Regions from separate parts of the Alkalihalophilus pseudofirmus genome, predicted to be linked through region 1. Evidence: riboswitches for the same ligand, from Rfam matches in the RefSeq annotation. Region 1 holds a riboswitch; each other region holds the start of a gene.

Region 1 (4,151 bases):
CTGATAAGTCTACAGAATCTACAGCTCGTGGCAGCTGGCCTGCTTCAATTGGCTGGAACACAATATTTTTAGGGTTTTCGATGACATCACGCTCTGAAATGACGAGTGGATTCACGTCTGGGTCGACCTTGATTAATCCCTCTTCTTCAAGAATTAAAAAGGCACGAGCAGCATTCGTTGGGTCATTTGGGATAGCAATTTGCGTACCTTCTTCAATTTCATCCAGAGAGTCATACTTATTAGAATAAATCCCCATTGGTGCAGTCGGCACAACAATCACTTCTGAAAGTTCCATATTATTTTCTTCAGCAAAGTTCTCCATGTAAATTTTATGCTGGAATAAGTTCGCATCAATAGAACCGTTGTTTAATGCAATGTTTGGCTGTACATAATCACTAAATTCTACCACTTCTACTTCATATCCTTTTTCTTCTAACACAGGCTTGATGGCTTTACTTACCATATCACTGTATGGACCGGCAGTTGATCCAAATGTGATTTTTGATTTATCTTCCCCTGCAGCTGATGTTTCCTCTGTTTCCCCCGAACCACACGCTGCTAGTGCTCCTACTAATAATGCTGATAGTAATACCGTTTTTAATTTTTTCATCTTTTATCTCCCCTTTTCTCCTATTTTCATCTCTTATCTATTGTTTTTGCAATCAAGTCACCCGTGTATTGGATAACCTGGACGAGCACAATTAAAATGATAATGGTTGTAAACATCACAGCCTCATCATAACGGTAGTAGCCAAAACGAATGGCTAAGTCACCAATCCCGCCGCCGCCGACAACCCCGGCCATAGCAGAGTATCCGATAAGACTGATGGTTGTAATTGTAATTCCTTGTACGATTCCTGGTTTTGCTTCAGTTAATAAAATATCTTTAATAATCAGCCAAGGGCTTGCTCCGACTGATATAGCCGCTTCAACTACCCCCTTATCAATTTTCCGCATCGATGATTCTACTAATCTTGCAAAGAAAGGAATCGCTGCTACTGATAAAGAAACAGAGGCTGCCACCGGCCCAATTGTACCGCCTACAATGGCTTGTGTTAATGGAATTAATGCGACTAGTAAGATAATAAATGGGATCGAGCGAATTAAGTTTACAATCAGTCCAAGGATGCTTTTGATCCATATATTTTCTAAAAATAACCCTTTATCCGTGACATATAGTAGAATTCCTACCGGAAGGCCGACAAGAATAGCAATGGAAAGGGAGATTCCGACCATAATGACTGTTTGAATAAAAGCTTTATTTAATTCTGGCAGCAATTGAATAAATGTATCAATTGTCATTCGTGATCACCTCCACCCCGACCGCTTTTTCATCTAAGTAAGAGATAACCTTATTAATCTCTTCTTGGTCCCCTATCAGTTCCATAATGAAGACCCCGAGCGGCACTTCTTTGATGTATTCAATTTTCCCGTGCAGTATATTTCCTTTTACATCAAACCCTTTTAATACATCAGAAACAACGGATTCGTGTGCCACATCACCTTGAAAATGAATTTTTATGATTGTGCCTTGGCATGTGTTCATTAATGTTTGCGGGAGCTTAAACTGCATGACGCCATCGATAAATTCTTTTGTCAGCTTTTCTTTTGGCTTAGCAAACAGTTGATACACACTTCCAAGCTCGATGACCTTCCCGTTTTCCATCACAGCCATTCGGTCACATATCTCTTTTACCACTTCCATCTCATGCGTGATGAGAACAATCGTAAGACCTAGCTTTTCGTTTATACTCTTTAACAGTTTTAAGATGGACTGGGTTGTGCTTGGATCAAGGGCAGAGGTTGCTTCATCACAAAGGAGAACCTTTGGATCATTTGCCAGCGCTCTTGCAATACCGACTCTCTGTTTTTGACCGCCGCTTAACTGGCTCGGGTAGTGCTGCGTTTTATCAGAAAGGCCGACTAAATCAAGTAATTCTAGAACTTTCTTTTCACTTTCAGCTTTTGATTTTCCAGCAGCCTTTAAGGCGAAAAAGACATTATCAAATACCGTTTTAGATGATGCGAGATAAAAATGTTGAAAGATCATTCCTATTTTCTGTCTAGCCTCTCGCAATTTACTAGCTTTTAATGAGACTAGGTTCACCCCATCTACATAAATTTCCCCTGAGGTTGGCTTCTCCATTAGGTTAAGGCAGCGTAAAAGTGAGCTTTTTCCTGCCCCGCTATATCCGACAATCCCGAAAATTTCTCCTTTTTCAATCTCAAGGCTGACATTATCCACACCTTTAATCAGGCCCTTTTTTGTTTTATATTCTTTGATGACATTCTTGATCTCTATCATGATTTCCACCTCAGAAACTAAGTAATCTTATTTGAAAACTCAACTTTATAAAAACGTTGGTTCTAGTTCTTATCCACTTCCGTAAAAACAAAAATAAAAACCTCTTCCTATTCAGAAAGAGGTTTGACAATTAAGATCGCACCTCTTATCTTTCAGAGCCATAGCTCTGCAGGATTTAGCACCGACTAAGTATAAACTTAGAGGTTGCCGGACGTCATAGGGCCTGTCCCTCGGTCGCTCTTGATAAGAGTTTTTAAACTATTCAAATTTTCTAAGTTATTTCATCATAATAAAGGATTAAAGAATTGTCAATAGGTTAATGATTTATTCACCTAACAGCTGTAAAAATTCTCTTGTACGGGCCTCTTTTGGATGTTCAAGCAGCTCTCTTGCCTTACCTTCCTCTACTATGAATCCGCCATCCATAAAAAATACTTTATCAGCCACTCGTTTTGCAAAATTCATTTCATGCGTTACGATTACCATCGTCTGCCCTTCTTTAGCCAGTTCTTCAATCACCCTTAACACTTCACCCACGAGCTGCGGGTCTAGTGCTGAAGTTGGCTCATCAAACAACATGACATCAGGATTCATCATTAGGGCTCTAGCTATAGCCACACGCTGCTGCTGCCCTCCTGATAATGCATCTGGATACTTATCCTTATGTTCAAACATACCTACTTTCCTTAACAATTTCTCACCATCTGCAAGAACTGTATTCTTTCTAGCTTTTTTAACGGTTAAAGGAGCCTCTATGATATTTTCCATGACCGTTTTGTGCGGAAAGAGATGAAAGCCTTGAAAGACCATCCCGCTATAAGCACGCAGCTCACTTATATCTTTTTTGGAAACATTCTTTGCTCCAAATTCTATTTTTTTCTCACCTATTGTGATCGTACCGCTATTAGGCAGTTCTAACACATTTAAGCAGCGAAGAAGCGTTGTTTTACCAGAACCTGAAGGCCCTATTAAACAAACCACTTCTCCCTTCTCAACCGAAAAGTCGATGGACTCTAAAACGGTATTCTCGTCAAACTTTTTGTTAAGCTTAGATACATTAATCATTTTGAGTCCTCCTTTATCGCTTACTTAAATAACGATTATATCTCTTCTCTAATCTTTCTTGGAAATAACCGATAATAATACATACCGCCCAATAAATAAGAGCGGCTGTTATATACATCGTCATACTATCAAACGTACGGCCAGCCACAAGTCTTGAGCTGTACAATAATTCTTGGACAGTAATAACGGACGCAAGGGAAGTACCTTTTACGATGTCCATAAAAATATTAAAAGTAGGCGGCAAGGCAATTCGTGTTGCCTGCGGGATAATGACCCTTCTTAATGTTTGAATATAACTCATTTGCAATGAAGCAGCTGCCTCCCATTGGCCACGCGGAACGGACATGATGGCTGATCTAACCACTTCGGCATTGTAAGCAGCAAAGTTAAGACTGATTCCAACAATCCCTGCAACAATGGCACTCTTAAATTCAACCCCTAGTACCGGGATACCATAATAAAGGATAAAGATAAATACAAGTAAAGGTGTTCCCCTCATAAATGAAATATAAATTCTTGCAGGCCATCTGATAAACCAGAACTTTGACATCCGAGCAATTCCTAAGAGTAATCCTAAAATGAGGGCAAAAACCATACTAAATAGAGCGATAATCATCGTTACCTTTAAACCTTCTAGTAAAAAAGGAAGTGAATTCATCGCAAGTTCCGGGTCATATAAATACTCCCACTGAATTTGATTAAACCATTCAAGCATACTACCCCTCCTTTATTAAAGTTCTCAAAAAAAGAAATACAAAGGAAGGTCCTTTGTATTTCAAAT
Region 2 (4,151 bases), 1.2 Mb from region 1:
GATAAAACAATCTTCCGTCTTGATATTCAGGCAAGCTGGCATTTGGATAAACGGACAAATACGCACGCTTTGGCAGCGGCACATCTTCTAATGAACGAAGCATGTGGCTTGGACCCATTCTGCAGTTTACCCCTACAACATCTGCTCCTGCATTCTCTAGCTTGCCAATTGCTTCTTTAAGAGAAACCCCGCCATGAAGCACCCCGATTTCACCTAGTGAAACATTAGCAATTATAGGGAGCTCCGATTGGTTCCGAACGATATTAATTGCTCCTAACAGTTCATCTAAGTCATAAAAAGTTTCTAACAATATACCGTCTACATTTGATGCAAGCAAGGCCTCAATTTGTTCTTCTAATGCCTCTAGAACTTCTTCTTTCGTCCATTCCTCTTGATGGAAATTTTGCAATCCACCGACTGTTCCGACAATAAATATGCCATTAGGGCCAGCTTCTCTTGCAAGCTTTACTGCTTCTTGATTAATGATTCTAACCTTTTCACCGAGGCCATATTTCTCCAGTTTTAAGCGATTGGCAGCGTACGTATTCGTTTGAATGATTACAGCACCTGCTTCGATATATTGTTTATGTGCATCTATAATTCTATTTGGGTCTGATAGATTCAGCTCCTCAAAGCATTTGGAAATCCCTTGTTCATAAAGAAGAGTCCCCATTGCACCGTCTCCAACTAATACTTCATTTTTCATTTTTTCTATAAAAGTCATGCGGACACCCCCTTACACATTTGATTTCGATTTAGCTGCATACGTAATGGCTTGCTCTAAATCATTTATAAGATCTTCTGCTCTCTCAATCCCTACTGAAAAACGAAGAAGTCGATTACAGACGCCATTTTCAACCCTCACGTCTTCTGGAATATCTGCATGTGTTTGGGTTGCTGGATAGGTCATTAAACTTTCCACACCGCCTAGGCTCTCTGCAAAGGAAATCAGTTTTAATTGCTGCAAGAGCGGATTCACCCATTCCTCGTCTTGAATACGAAACGATACCATTCCGCCGCGCCCTGGATATAATACATCTGTAACATGCTCATTTTCTTCTAAATATTGAACGACAGCTTTCGCATTCTCTTCGTGCTTTTCCATACGGAGGGCTAGAGTCTTCATCCCACGAATTAAAAGCCATGAGTCAAAAGCACCGAGTGTTGCGCCAATTCCATTATGATAATATCCAATTCGCTCAGATAATTCTTTGCCTTTTGAGACGACGAGACCTGCGATTACATCATTGTGCCCTCCTAGATATTTGGATGCACTATGAACAACGATATCAGCACCTTCTACAAGCGGCTGTTGTAATAAAGGAGTGTAGAACGTGTTATCAACGATCAATAATAGCTGTTGTTTTTGACAAATAGCTGCAAGTGACTTAATACAGGCTTCTTGCATCAAAGGATTCGTTGGAGTCTCTATAAACAGTGCTTTTGTTTTTTCATTGACAGCCGCTTCTACTTGAGCTAAGTCCCTCGGGTCAACATAAGAGAAATGAAGGCCCCATCTGCTCCATCCTTCTTCAAACAGTCGATATGTCCCGCCATATAAATCTTTAGATGCTAAAATTTCATCCCCCGACTCAAATAACGAAAAGACTGTTTGAATTGCAGCCATTCCAGAGCTGCATGCAAATCCTTGATCTCCTTCTTCAAGGGACGCAATCGCATCTTCTAAAACTTCACGTGTCGGATTGCCCGTTCTTGCATAATCATATCCTGTTGATTCTCCAATACCAGTATGTCTGTAGGCTGTTGATAAGTAAATAGGCGTATTAACAGCTCCAGTATGCTCGCGTCCTCTATTTCCAATCTGAACAACCTCTGTTTTATATCTCTCTTTTGTCATGGTTTCTCCTCCCGATTCCTCCTAATAACTAAAAAAGACACCTTCCTTAAATAAATAAGAAGAAGGTGTCTGTTAAATGCTAGCCTCTTCTTATCTTCCAAGCTTCAGCTTGGTGGAATTAGCACCTGACCAATAATGGCTGGTTGCTGAGACTTCATCGGGCCATTCCCTCCGTCTCTCTTGATAAGAATTCATGTTTTATGAAATTTCTAAATAAACTTTCTACGTTGAACCTAAGTTACACTATCTCACGAGTAATTGCAAGTGTTTTTTAAGATTCAGGTGTCGCATCCACGTGAAGGTCATCATTATTTCCGCACACACATTGTTTAAAGCCCGTCTCATATTCACCGTGATCATTTTCTTTGCCACGTAGAATATATTTTTCCCCGCATTTCGGGCAACGAATGATTACTCGATAACGTTCTCCTACCATCTTTCATTCCCCTTTCTACATTTTAATGATCAAGCTTATTAGCCCATTTTACCTTATTTAACGCTAAGATCCAAAGGCCGACCATAAAAGGTACCAGTCCGATTAAAAAGTACATATCAAATGTCAGCAAAATGAAATCATAGACTCCATGAAGCAGGACCGGGATCAATAAGGATAGTAATAGAAACTGCTTTCTTTTGGTGTTCTCCATCTTGGCTCTGCCTAGATAATAGCCCATAATCACCCCATATAATGCATGGCTTGATACAGGAAGCAGAGCACGACCTACCGCAGTCTCTAGTCCGTGAGCTAGAATATAGAACACATTTTCCATCGATGCAAACCCTAGTGATAAAGACACACCGTAGACAATTCCATCATAACGACGTTTCATTTGTCCATATTGATATGCAAAAAAATAGAGCATGAACCATTTGAAAAACTCCTCAAAAAATCCATACAAAATAAATGCTTGACTTAGACCAGCCTGTAATAAACCCTCAGCTGTAAAGGCGTACTGCAACACCATAACAGGGAAAACAAGGATAAGTCCAATAATAAAGGTTCTAAACACTAAGGCATTGACAGTTGATTCATATTCATTTCTCAAATAAAAATAAGATAGTAACGCCATTCCTGGTGCAATAGCAGCTGTTAATAGGGCAAACAATGTAGAGCCTACCTTTCTTATACTGTGCAATCATTTATTAATCATACAAATAGTATTTATACAAAATTAGATGGTAATTCTAATGAGTGAGGTATGAAAAGTATGGTAAAATACGTACATAACATCAAGAGAGTCATTCTCGAACGATAAAAAGGAGCATGAAAGATGAAAAAGATACTTGTGTTACATACTGGCGGAACCATCGCTATGCAAGAGGATGAACATGGTGCGGTTACCCCCAATCTAGTAAATCCATTATATTCCACAATTGAATCCCTTTCAAGCATCGCCTCTGTTGTCGTAGATGATTACTTGAACATTCCGTCGCCTCATATGACTCCTTCTCTAATGGTCGATCTGGCCAAACGATTAAAAGAAAGAGTACAAAATGATTCGCTCGATGGAATTGTAGTGACACATGGTACGGATACGCTAGAAGAGACGGCTTATTTACTTGATCTTGTCTTAAACATCGAAAACCCAGTTGTGGTAACCGGCGCTATGCGCTCAAGCAATGAACTAGGATCAGATGGTCCTCACAACCTCATTTCTGCTGTAAAAACCGCAGCAAGTGACGAAGCCTACGGTAAAGGTGTGCTCGTTGTTTTAAACGATGAAATTCATACAGCTAAAAACGTAACGAAAACACATAGTTCTAACATTGCCACCTTTCAAAGCCCTCAATACGGCCCGATTGGAATTGTCACTAAACGAGGGGTAAACTTCCATCATACATTATCGCATAGGGAATGCCACCCAGTTGATTCCCTAACAAAGAAAGTCTCACTGCTTAAAACGTACGCCGGGATGGAAGCTGATATTGTTGATGCAGTAGCTGATGCAGGAATTAACGGCCTGGTCATTGAAGCTTTTGGACAAGGGAACGTGCCACCGGCCATCATGCCTGCATTAGACCGTTTAATAAAAAAACAAATCCCTGTTGTATTAGTATCAAGATGTTACAGCGGAGTCGTACAGGATACATATGGTTACGACGGAGGCGGAAGAACGCTTAAAGATCTTGGGGTAATTTTTACGAATGGACTAAACGGACAAAAAGCACGCTTGAAGCTAATGGTTGCTCTTGAACTTACTACTGATAATGAACAATTACAACAAATATTCCTAACATAAAAAAGCCCCTAAAAGGGCTTTTTTATGTTGAAAATTTTTTCTTTAAATCTTCA
Region 3 (4,151 bases), 600 kb from region 1:
GAGACCGTACAATTAAAAGGGTGGGTGCAAAAGCGCCGTGATTTAGGAAATGTTATTTTCCTTGATTTGCGAGACCGCTCAGGCATTGTTCAAGTTGTTTTTAGCCCAGAGGTTAATAAAGAAGCACTTGAGACAGCAGAACGTGTTCGTAATGAATACGTACTTGAAGTAGAAGGTACAGTCGTTGCGCGTGACGCGCGTACAGTAAATGACAAGATTGAGACAGGGACGATCGAAATTCATGTAACAAAAGTAGAAGTACTCAATGCTTCAAAATCACTTCCATTCCAAATCGAAGCTGATACAGATGCATCAGAGGATGTGCGTCTGCGTTACCGTTACTTAGATTTACGCCGTCCTGATATGCAGGAAACATTTAAACTACGCCACAAAACAACAAAGTTAATTCGTAATTTCTTAGACGAAGAAGCATTTCTTGAAATTGAAACACCAATGCTTACAAAGAGTACACCTGAAGGAGCTCGTGACTATCTTGTTCCAAGCCGCGTGCACCATGGTGAATTTTATGCTCTTCCGCAGTCGCCGCAAATCTTCAAGCAGCTTTTAATGGTGTCTGGTTTTGAACGTTACTACCAAGTGGTTCGCTGTTTCCGTGATGAAGACCTACGTGCAGACCGTCAGCCAGAATTCACCCAAATTGATATTGAGACTTCTTTTATGGATAAAGAAGACCTTCTTTCAATGACAGAGAAAATGATGGCAAAAGTTTTAAAGGAAACAAAAGGTGTAGAAGTTTCCCTTCCAATGCCTCGTCTGACGTATGATGAAGCAATGAACCGTTATGGCTCTGATAAGCCGGATACACGGTTTGAAATGGAGTTAATTGAGCTCTCAGATGTAGTCCGTGACTCAAGCTTTAAAGTATTTACAAGTGCGATTAACGGCGGCGGTATTGTGAAAGGCTTAAATCTTAAAGGCGGGGCAAGTAAAATGTCTCGTAAGGAAATTGACGCGTTAACTGAATTTGTTAAGCCGTATGGTGCAAAAGGTCTTGCTTGGCTGAAGGTTGAAGCAGATGGCTTAAAAGGCCCGATTGCTAAATTCTTTGAAGGGGAACATGCAGAGAACCTTCTAAGTGCGATGAATGGGGAAGAAGGCGATTTATTATTCTTTGCAGCAGACAAAGCGCAAGTTGTCTTTGACAGCCTTGGTGCACTTCGTCTGAAGTTCGGTAAAGAGTTCGACTTAATTGATAAAGATGCATTTAATTTCTTATGGGTTGTTGACTTCCCGCTCGTTGAATATGATGAGGATGCAAAGCGTTATGTCGCTCTTCACCACCCGTTCACAAGTCCTAAGAAAGCAGATCGTGACCTGCTTGCTACAGATCCTGCATCTGTTCGTGCCGAGGCTTATGACCTTGTATTAAATGGTTATGAACTTGGCGGCGGTTCACAGCGTATTTATGAGCGTGAAATTCAAGAGCATATGTTTAGAGCGCTAGGGTTCTCAGAAGAAGAAGCAAAAGAACAATTCGGCTTCTTACTTGAAGCATTTGAATATGGTACACCACCGCACGGGGGAATCGCTCTTGGACTTGACCGTCTAATCATGCTTCTAGCAGGGCGTACAAACTTACGTGATACGATTGCATTCCCTAAAACAGCAAGTGCAAGCTGCTTATTAACTAATGCACCAAGCGAAGTAAGTCTTGATCAGTTAATTGACCTTAATTTATCCATCATCGGTAATAAGACGGATAAGGTCGAAGTATAAAGCATTCTAAGAGACTGCCTAGATCATTGGGCAGTCTCTTTTTTTAAGTCTATTTACAACCTGAGGAACGAGAGCAGCATTTAAAATAATACAGAGAGAAAATATAAGTGAAAAAATGATTGACTGTTTCATTTGAGATGCGTATAATCAGACTCAATAGAAAATTCGAAACAGTATGAGATGGAGATCTCATCCTTATCAAGAGTGGTGGAGGGACTGACCCGATGAAACCCGGCAACCGGTTTGTATGCCTATACAAACAAAGGTGCTACGTTCAGCAGAATGAATTCATTCTGAAAGATAAGGGAAGGCAGTGAAAACCTTTCCTTTTGGAAAGGTTTTTTTGCATTCATGATTATACAAGTTTAGATGAGACGAGGAGAGAGGCACATGCTTAAAATAGGAATACTTGGTTTTGGAACAGTTGGTAAGGGAGTGTATGACCGCTTTCATAGAACGAGAGAAACGATTGAACGTCAATTAGGGGAGTCATTTGCAATTGAAGCGATTTTAGTTAAAGATCGTCAAAAAGATCGGGCTTCTTTAGAGGAAGGTCTTGTGACTACTGATTGGGATGAATTTAAAAATCATCACTCCTATGATATTGTCTTTGAAGCGATCGGAGGTATTGAACCAGCGTATTCATATACGAAACATTTTCTTACTCAAGGGATTCCGGTTATTTCAGCGAACAAGAAATTGATCGCATCAAGAGGGGAAGACCTTGAAGCTTGTGCACAAGCTGGCGGCACCTTTTATGGATATGAGGCGGCTGTTGCGGGTGCTATTCCTATTATAAATGCGCTGCGTGCCACCCTTAGCACAACTTCGATTGATCGAGTTCGAGGCATTTTAAATGGAACAACAAACTATATGTTAACGGAAATGATTCAAAAAGAGAGAAGCTTTGCTGATGTGCTGCTTGAGGCTCAGCAGCTAGGCTATGCAGAAAGTGATCCAACTGATGATATTGAAAGCTATGATGCGTGGTATAAATTGATCATTTTAAGCAGACTCTGTTTTGGTAAATGGAGTGACACGGAACAGATTACTCGTTACGGGGTAAGTGAGATTGAAAATTGGCATGTAGAGGTAGCAAATGAACTTGGCTGTCAGGTGAAACTAATTGGTGATGCAAAGCTAGAAGATGGAGAAGTGAGAGGTATTGTGTCCCCTGCCTTTGTTGCTGGTGATGAACTTCTAGCATCCATCAACGGGGTCGTAAATGCTGTTGTCCTTTACGGGGAAGATATTGATCAACTATCGTTTGCCGGCCCAGGAGCTGGAGGGGCTGCTACAGCGAATAGTATGGTAGAAGATTTTATTCTTCATAGTCGTTATGATGGTGATCGTGTTGTGGCAGAAGAGCAACATGAAGCAAAAGAAGAGAGCAGCTATTCAATGGTATTTGTCAATCAAGCAAGTTACGGGGAATGTCTGCACTGGGCTGAAGCATATAGTGTTGAAATCGTTGAATCCATCCCGCATTCAGAAGGTGAGGCATGGATTGTTAAAAATGCTGCTGTAGATGAGTTGAGCCAGCCGGTTTATCAGCTGTATGGAAATATTCAAAGAATCACAAGTGCGAACGAAGTGAAAGTAAGCTAACAAATTAGTATAACGTAAGAGGGAGAGCTTATGGTTGAATTAATTGACGGTACGCATTAATCAACGCAATGGGTTCCTCTTTAATATAATACGTTCGAACTCCGCGGTTTGTATGGAGATACAAAAAGCCCATGGCATCTTTTTCTGGCTTTTTACGGTAAGAAATATCAAAAATAGATTGGATCGGGTAATGATCATCTTTCACGGTTAGTTTATCTTCAAACAGGAACATATCATATGATGTTTCAACAATGCGCTTTTCTGTCCAGCCGATTTCCTGACTGATTTCAATACAGCGCTGAGTGGCAAGTGCTTTTTTCATGGATAGATGGAGCCTCCTAAATAGGTTTATTCATACCGTACCATACCTCATAAAAAAGAACAAAAAAATAAATAACAGAAAATTTAGATAAAATACTTGCATGTCGTTTTCTGTCATGGTATATTATAGTCAACAAGATAAGAGTCCTACATTGTTCGTAAAAACTGATTGTTTTGAGCCAACACTTTTGAAAAGGGAGCAATAAGTTGTTTGTTGGATTACATGCCTTCTACGTCAAGGACGTAAGAGAATGAACACTAGGCACCCACCTGTGAGAGCAGGTTCAAAACGTAAGTCAAATACGGCATAGCTGGGATTCTTATCCTACATAACTCGGAAAAAAGCTGAATTGTTCATAAGAGCAATTCAGCTTTTTTCGCTGTGAAAACGCCTTAGACTTTTTTTGCAGGCTGTGATATATTCAAATCCGATAATAGATAGCTTTTTAGTATGGTACTAAAAGGGTATACTATATAATACGTAC
Region 4 (4,151 bases), 800 kb from region 1:
ATCGTTTTCGTTGAGCTTCCTGAAGTTGGAGACGACATCGAAGCAAACGAGCCTTTCGGTAGTGTAGAATCAGTTAAGACTGTTTCTGAACTATATGCACCAATTAGCGGGAAAGTCGTTGAAATCAACGAAGAGCTTGATGATTCCCCTGAATTTGTAAACGAATCACCGTATGAAAAAGCATGGATGATCGTTGTTGAGCTTAAGGATTCAAATGAAGTGGACAAGCTGATGAACGATTCTGAGTATGCAGAAATGATCAGCGAAGATTAATCATTTTAGAGAAGGAGGAACCTGCCTCCTTCTCTTTCTTTTTCCTCGAGTAGAACACACCGTGCGGCATACACTATAGCTACACCATACATTTGGAGGGGAAGCGGTATGGATTTAGTAAAAGTGGATGTGACAAGCAAGGTAAAAGGAAAGTATGAAAACGGCCATATGAACCTGTATGTGGATGATGCTCGCATCGGACAAGTAACGGAAACAGAAGCGGGCTTGCAGCATATTATGAGTGCTGGATATATATTTGAAGAGGATAAAGTATATAGATATGAACAGACCGACCCTAACCAAGTGACTTCCTATGTAGACAGCTGTGAAGAGGGCTGGTGTTAGAAGAACTGGTGTTAGATGATGTAAGCTTTTCGTCTGAAAACTTTGACGAAAGGCTTTTTATTTTGGGTGAAATCGACTATTATATTTAGGGGATCGAAATAATGAAAAGGTGATGGTCGATATGGCGCGTCTTATGGGAGACTGGTCAAGGCAGCTTAAATCATATAATCGAAATGTGCGTTTGTTTCTTTTAGCCTCTGTCCTAGCTAATATTGGGATGGGGATTTTTATGGTCATTTATAATTATTATATACGTGAGTTAGGCTATGTTGATCAAGTCAACGGCAGAGTCATTGCGATGCAGGCTATGGCTAGTGCGATTGCACTTTTGCCTGCTGGCTTGTTGAGTGATAAGATCGGCCGAAAAAAAGTCATCTTGTTTGGAGCCGTTTTTGCAGCCGTCAGTCTTTTACTAAGAGGGGTGCTGACAGCTGAAACACTTCTATTAGCAACTGCTTTTATGACAGGACTTTTTATGGCGTTTATCCAAGTATCTTCTATTCCACTCCTTGCGGAAAATTCATCTGAAAAAGAACGGGTGCACCTGTTCAGCTTTAACTTTGCTCTTATTATGGTAGCAAACGTAATCGGAAACACATTAGGCGGGACGATGTCTGATTTATTTCATAATGTATTTGGCCTCGCCATGTTAACAAGTGTACGAATCACCTTGTTGTTTGGGGCAGCATTATTTTTTATAGCGTTAATTCCAATTTTAAAGATTCGTGAGGAACAAAAAGTCCGCAAAGAGAAAACAGGAGCAAGCTCTCTAGGGAAGTTATTTACGACACATCGTTCCAGTCTGAAAGTGATCGGACTTTTCGCTGTAGCTAACTTATTGATTGGCTTTGGATCTGGTCTCGTTATCCCTTACCTGAATCTCTATTTTACCGACCGCTTTGATGTAAGTTATTCGGTTGTCGGTATTATTCTCTCTTTAGGCCAGGCAATGACGGCGATTGCGCTAATGATCGGTCCAAGTGTCGTGCGAAGAGTGGGTGAAGTAAAAGCGGTGGTCATTTTGCAGCTGTCCTCCTTGCCGTTTCTTCTATTAACTGCCTACACAGAAATATTGTGGGTTGCTGTTATAGGTTTCTTATTTAGGCAGGCATTAATGAATGCAGGGAATCCAATCCAGATGGCATTGATGATGCGGAAGGTAGATGACTCGATGAAAGGTCTTGCTAACTCAGTGGGCCAGATGGTGTTCCAGCTTGGCTGGGCGGTAATGGGTCCTGTTTCAACTACCCTTGTAATGATTCATGGTTCCTACTACGGGTATGCGTATGTATTCACGATCACAGCAAGCCTTTATCTCATCGGTTCGGTCTACTTTTTTCTAGTATTTAGGGAGAAAAAAGCAACGGAAATATCTTCTTCAAATGTTTCGGCATAAAATCGTTGACAGCTAAAAAACCCGCGTGCTATGATGCATTCATGTAAAAGCGAACGACAACAACTTTATATCTCTTATCGCGAGAGGTGGAGGGACTGGCCCGATGAAACCCAGCAACCACTAAGTCATATGTTGACCTAGAAGGTGCTAATTCCTGCAAAGCATGAGCTTTGGTAGATGAGAGAAGGGATAATGAATTTACGCCTTTCTGTTCATCATAAACAGAAGGGCTTTTTTATTGTGTATGAGTTTGTCGTACGTTAGAGTTAGGAGATCCTCATCCTTTCATGCTTTACTAAATAACTTCAGTAAAGCTTATAACGTGGTTTGGGATTTATAGAGAAAGTAGGGAGTAATTAATGATTTCACTTCGATCGATTCGTAAACGATTTGAAACGAAGAATGGCACCGTTCATGCCGTCGATGGCGTTGATTTAAATATCGGCGAGGGGGAGATATTCGGTGTGATTGGATATAGCGGCGCAGGTAAAAGTACGTTAATTCGTATGTTAAATATGCTTGAGCGTCCAACAGAAGGAGAGGTTGTTGTAGCTGGCAAAAAGCTTTCAGCACTCTCAACAAAAGAATTAAGAAAAGCCCGTCAAGAAATCGGGATGATTTTCCAGCATTTTAATTTGCTTTGGTCGCGTACGGTGCGAGATAATATCGCGTTTCCTCTTGAAATTGCAGGTGTGCCAAAAGCCAAACGTGAACAACGGGTGAATGAGTTAATTGAGCTAGTAGGGCTTAAAGGACGCGGAGACAGCTATCCATCGCAATTGAGCGGCGGACAAAAACAGCGTGTCGGTATTGCACGTGCGCTTGCTAACAATCCTAAGGTGCTGTTATGTGATGAAGCAACATCCGCACTAGATCCTAAGACGACAGATTCGATTTTGGACTTGCTCGTTGATATTAATCAAAAGTTAGGCTTAACGATCGTGCTGATCACACATGAAATGCACGTCATTCGTAAAATTTGTCATCAAGTGGCTGTGATGGAAGCCGGTAAAGTAGTTGAGCAGGGACCGGTGCTAGAAGTATTCCGTAAGCCAAAAGAAGAGATGACGAAGGAATTTGTTAAGCAAATTACAGAGCCTGAAGAAACGACAGATGCGATTAAGCAATTACTCGCAGATCACCCTGAAGGTAAAATTGTTCAGTTAACCTTCGTCGGTGAAGAGGCGGAAAGCCCATTAATTACGCAGCTGATTCGCTCATTTGATATTGAAGTAAATATTGTGCAAGGAAAGATCACGAAGATCCAAGAAGGGTCATACGGGACGTTATTTGTTGCTTTACATGGAGAGACTGATGAAGTCGAGCGCGCGATTGCCTTTATCCGCAGCAAGAAAGTGGAAGTGGAGGTGATCACGTATGAATGATCAATTTTTAGCTGATGTGAAATGGGACCGCTTATGGGATGCGACGATTGAAACGCTCTATATGACGTCTATTTCTGTCTTTGCTACATTTGTACTTGGCCTCATTTTAGGATTAGTTCTTTATCTGACAGCCAAAGGGAATCTATGGGAGAATTATCTTGTTAACGTGGTGGCAAGCTTTATCGTTAATATTTTTAGATCAATCCCATTTATCATATTAATTGTTTTATTAATTCCATTTACAAGGGCCCTGACAGGTTCGATGCTTGGGGCAAATGCAGCGCTTCCTGCATTAATCATTGGAGCTGCCCCGTTCTATGCGCGTATGGTGGAGATTGCCCTGCGTGAGATCGATAAAGGGGTTATTGAAGCGTCACAATCAATGGGAGCGAGCAACTGGACAATCATTCGGAAAGTTTTAATTCCTGAATCCTTGCCAGCACTTATTTCTGGAATCACCGTTACAGCGATTGCACTTGTCAGCTATACAGCGATGGCAGGGGTCATTGGTGCAGGCGGTCTGGGCCATTTCGCGTACCTAGAAGGATTCCAGCGCAATAACAGCGAGATTACTTTGGTAGCAACAATCGCAATTCTATTGGTCGTTTTTGTGATCCAGTGGATTGGTGATTATTTTACAAATAAAACAGATAAACGGTAGGGGGAAAAGAGAGATGAAAAAGTTTTTAAGCGTAGTAGCAGCTGCAGCATTGTCTGTATCATTAGTGGCATGCGGCGGTGCAGAGGAAGAA

What was found. A riboswitch is a leader RNA that binds a small molecule or an ion and turns the genes downstream of it on or off. The one in region 1 is predicted to bind S-adenosylmethionine.
Region 2: linked by a shared signal. The riboswitch ahead of PQ478_RS07515 (methionine biosynthesis PLP-dependent protein) and the one ahead of PQ478_RS01170 (methionine ABC transporter ATP-binding protein) in region 1 are both predicted to bind S-adenosylmethionine.
Region 3: linked by a shared signal. The riboswitch ahead of PQ478_RS04165 (homoserine dehydrogenase) and the one ahead of PQ478_RS01170 (methionine ABC transporter ATP-binding protein) in region 1 are both predicted to bind S-adenosylmethionine.
Region 4: linked by a shared signal. The riboswitch ahead of PQ478_RS18455 (methionine ABC transporter ATP-binding protein) and the one ahead of PQ478_RS01170 (methionine ABC transporter ATP-binding protein) in region 1 are both predicted to bind S-adenosylmethionine.

The regions. Positions count from the first base shown of each region.
Region 1 is NZ_CP117835.1:209,759-213,909, reverse strand. It holds gene PQ478_RS01180 (MetQ/NlpA family ABC transporter substrate-binding protein) at 1-610, opposite strand, end outside; gene PQ478_RS01175 (methionine ABC transporter permease) at 637-1,302, opposite strand; gene PQ478_RS01170 (methionine ABC transporter ATP-binding protein) at 1,292-2,305, opposite strand; SAM riboswitch class I at 2,448-2,555, opposite strand; gene PQ478_RS01165 (amino acid ABC transporter ATP-binding protein) at 2,630-3,370, opposite strand; gene PQ478_RS01160 (amino acid ABC transporter permease) at 3,384-4,085, opposite strand.
Region 2 is NZ_CP117835.1:1,446,493-1,450,643, reverse strand. It holds gene PQ478_RS07520 (bifunctional homocysteine S-methyltransferase/methylenetetrahydrofolate reductase) at 1-724, opposite strand, end outside; gene PQ478_RS07515 (methionine biosynthesis PLP-dependent protein) at 737-1,858, opposite strand; SAM riboswitch class I at 1,946-2,048, opposite strand; gene PQ478_RS07510 (hypothetical protein) at 2,130-2,294, opposite strand; gene prsW (glutamic-type intramembrane protease PrsW) at 2,317-2,964, opposite strand; gene PQ478_RS07500 (asparaginase) at 3,130-4,098, shown strand; gene PQ478_RS07495 (YpdA family putative bacillithiol disulfide reductase) at 4,121-4,151, opposite strand, start outside.
Region 3 is NZ_CP117835.1:810,406-814,556, forward strand. It holds gene aspS (aspartate--tRNA ligase) at 1-1,737, shown strand, start outside; SAM riboswitch class I at 1,930-2,044, shown strand; gene PQ478_RS04165 (homoserine dehydrogenase) at 2,128-3,345, shown strand; gene PQ478_RS04170 (hypothetical protein) at 3,374-3,667, opposite strand; RNA gene ssrS (6S RNA) at 3,808-3,988, shown strand.
Region 4 is NZ_CP117835.1:3,490,151-3,494,301, reverse strand. It holds gene gcvH (glycine cleavage system protein GcvH) at 1-273, shown strand, start outside; gene PQ478_RS18465 (YusG family protein) at 382-618, shown strand; gene PQ478_RS18460 (MFS transporter) at 740-2,014, shown strand; SAM riboswitch class I at 2,086-2,198, shown strand; gene PQ478_RS18455 (methionine ABC transporter ATP-binding protein) at 2,374-3,399, shown strand; gene PQ478_RS18450 (methionine ABC transporter permease) at 3,392-4,060, shown strand; gene PQ478_RS18445 (MetQ/NlpA family ABC transporter substrate-binding protein) at 4,074-4,151, shown strand, end outside.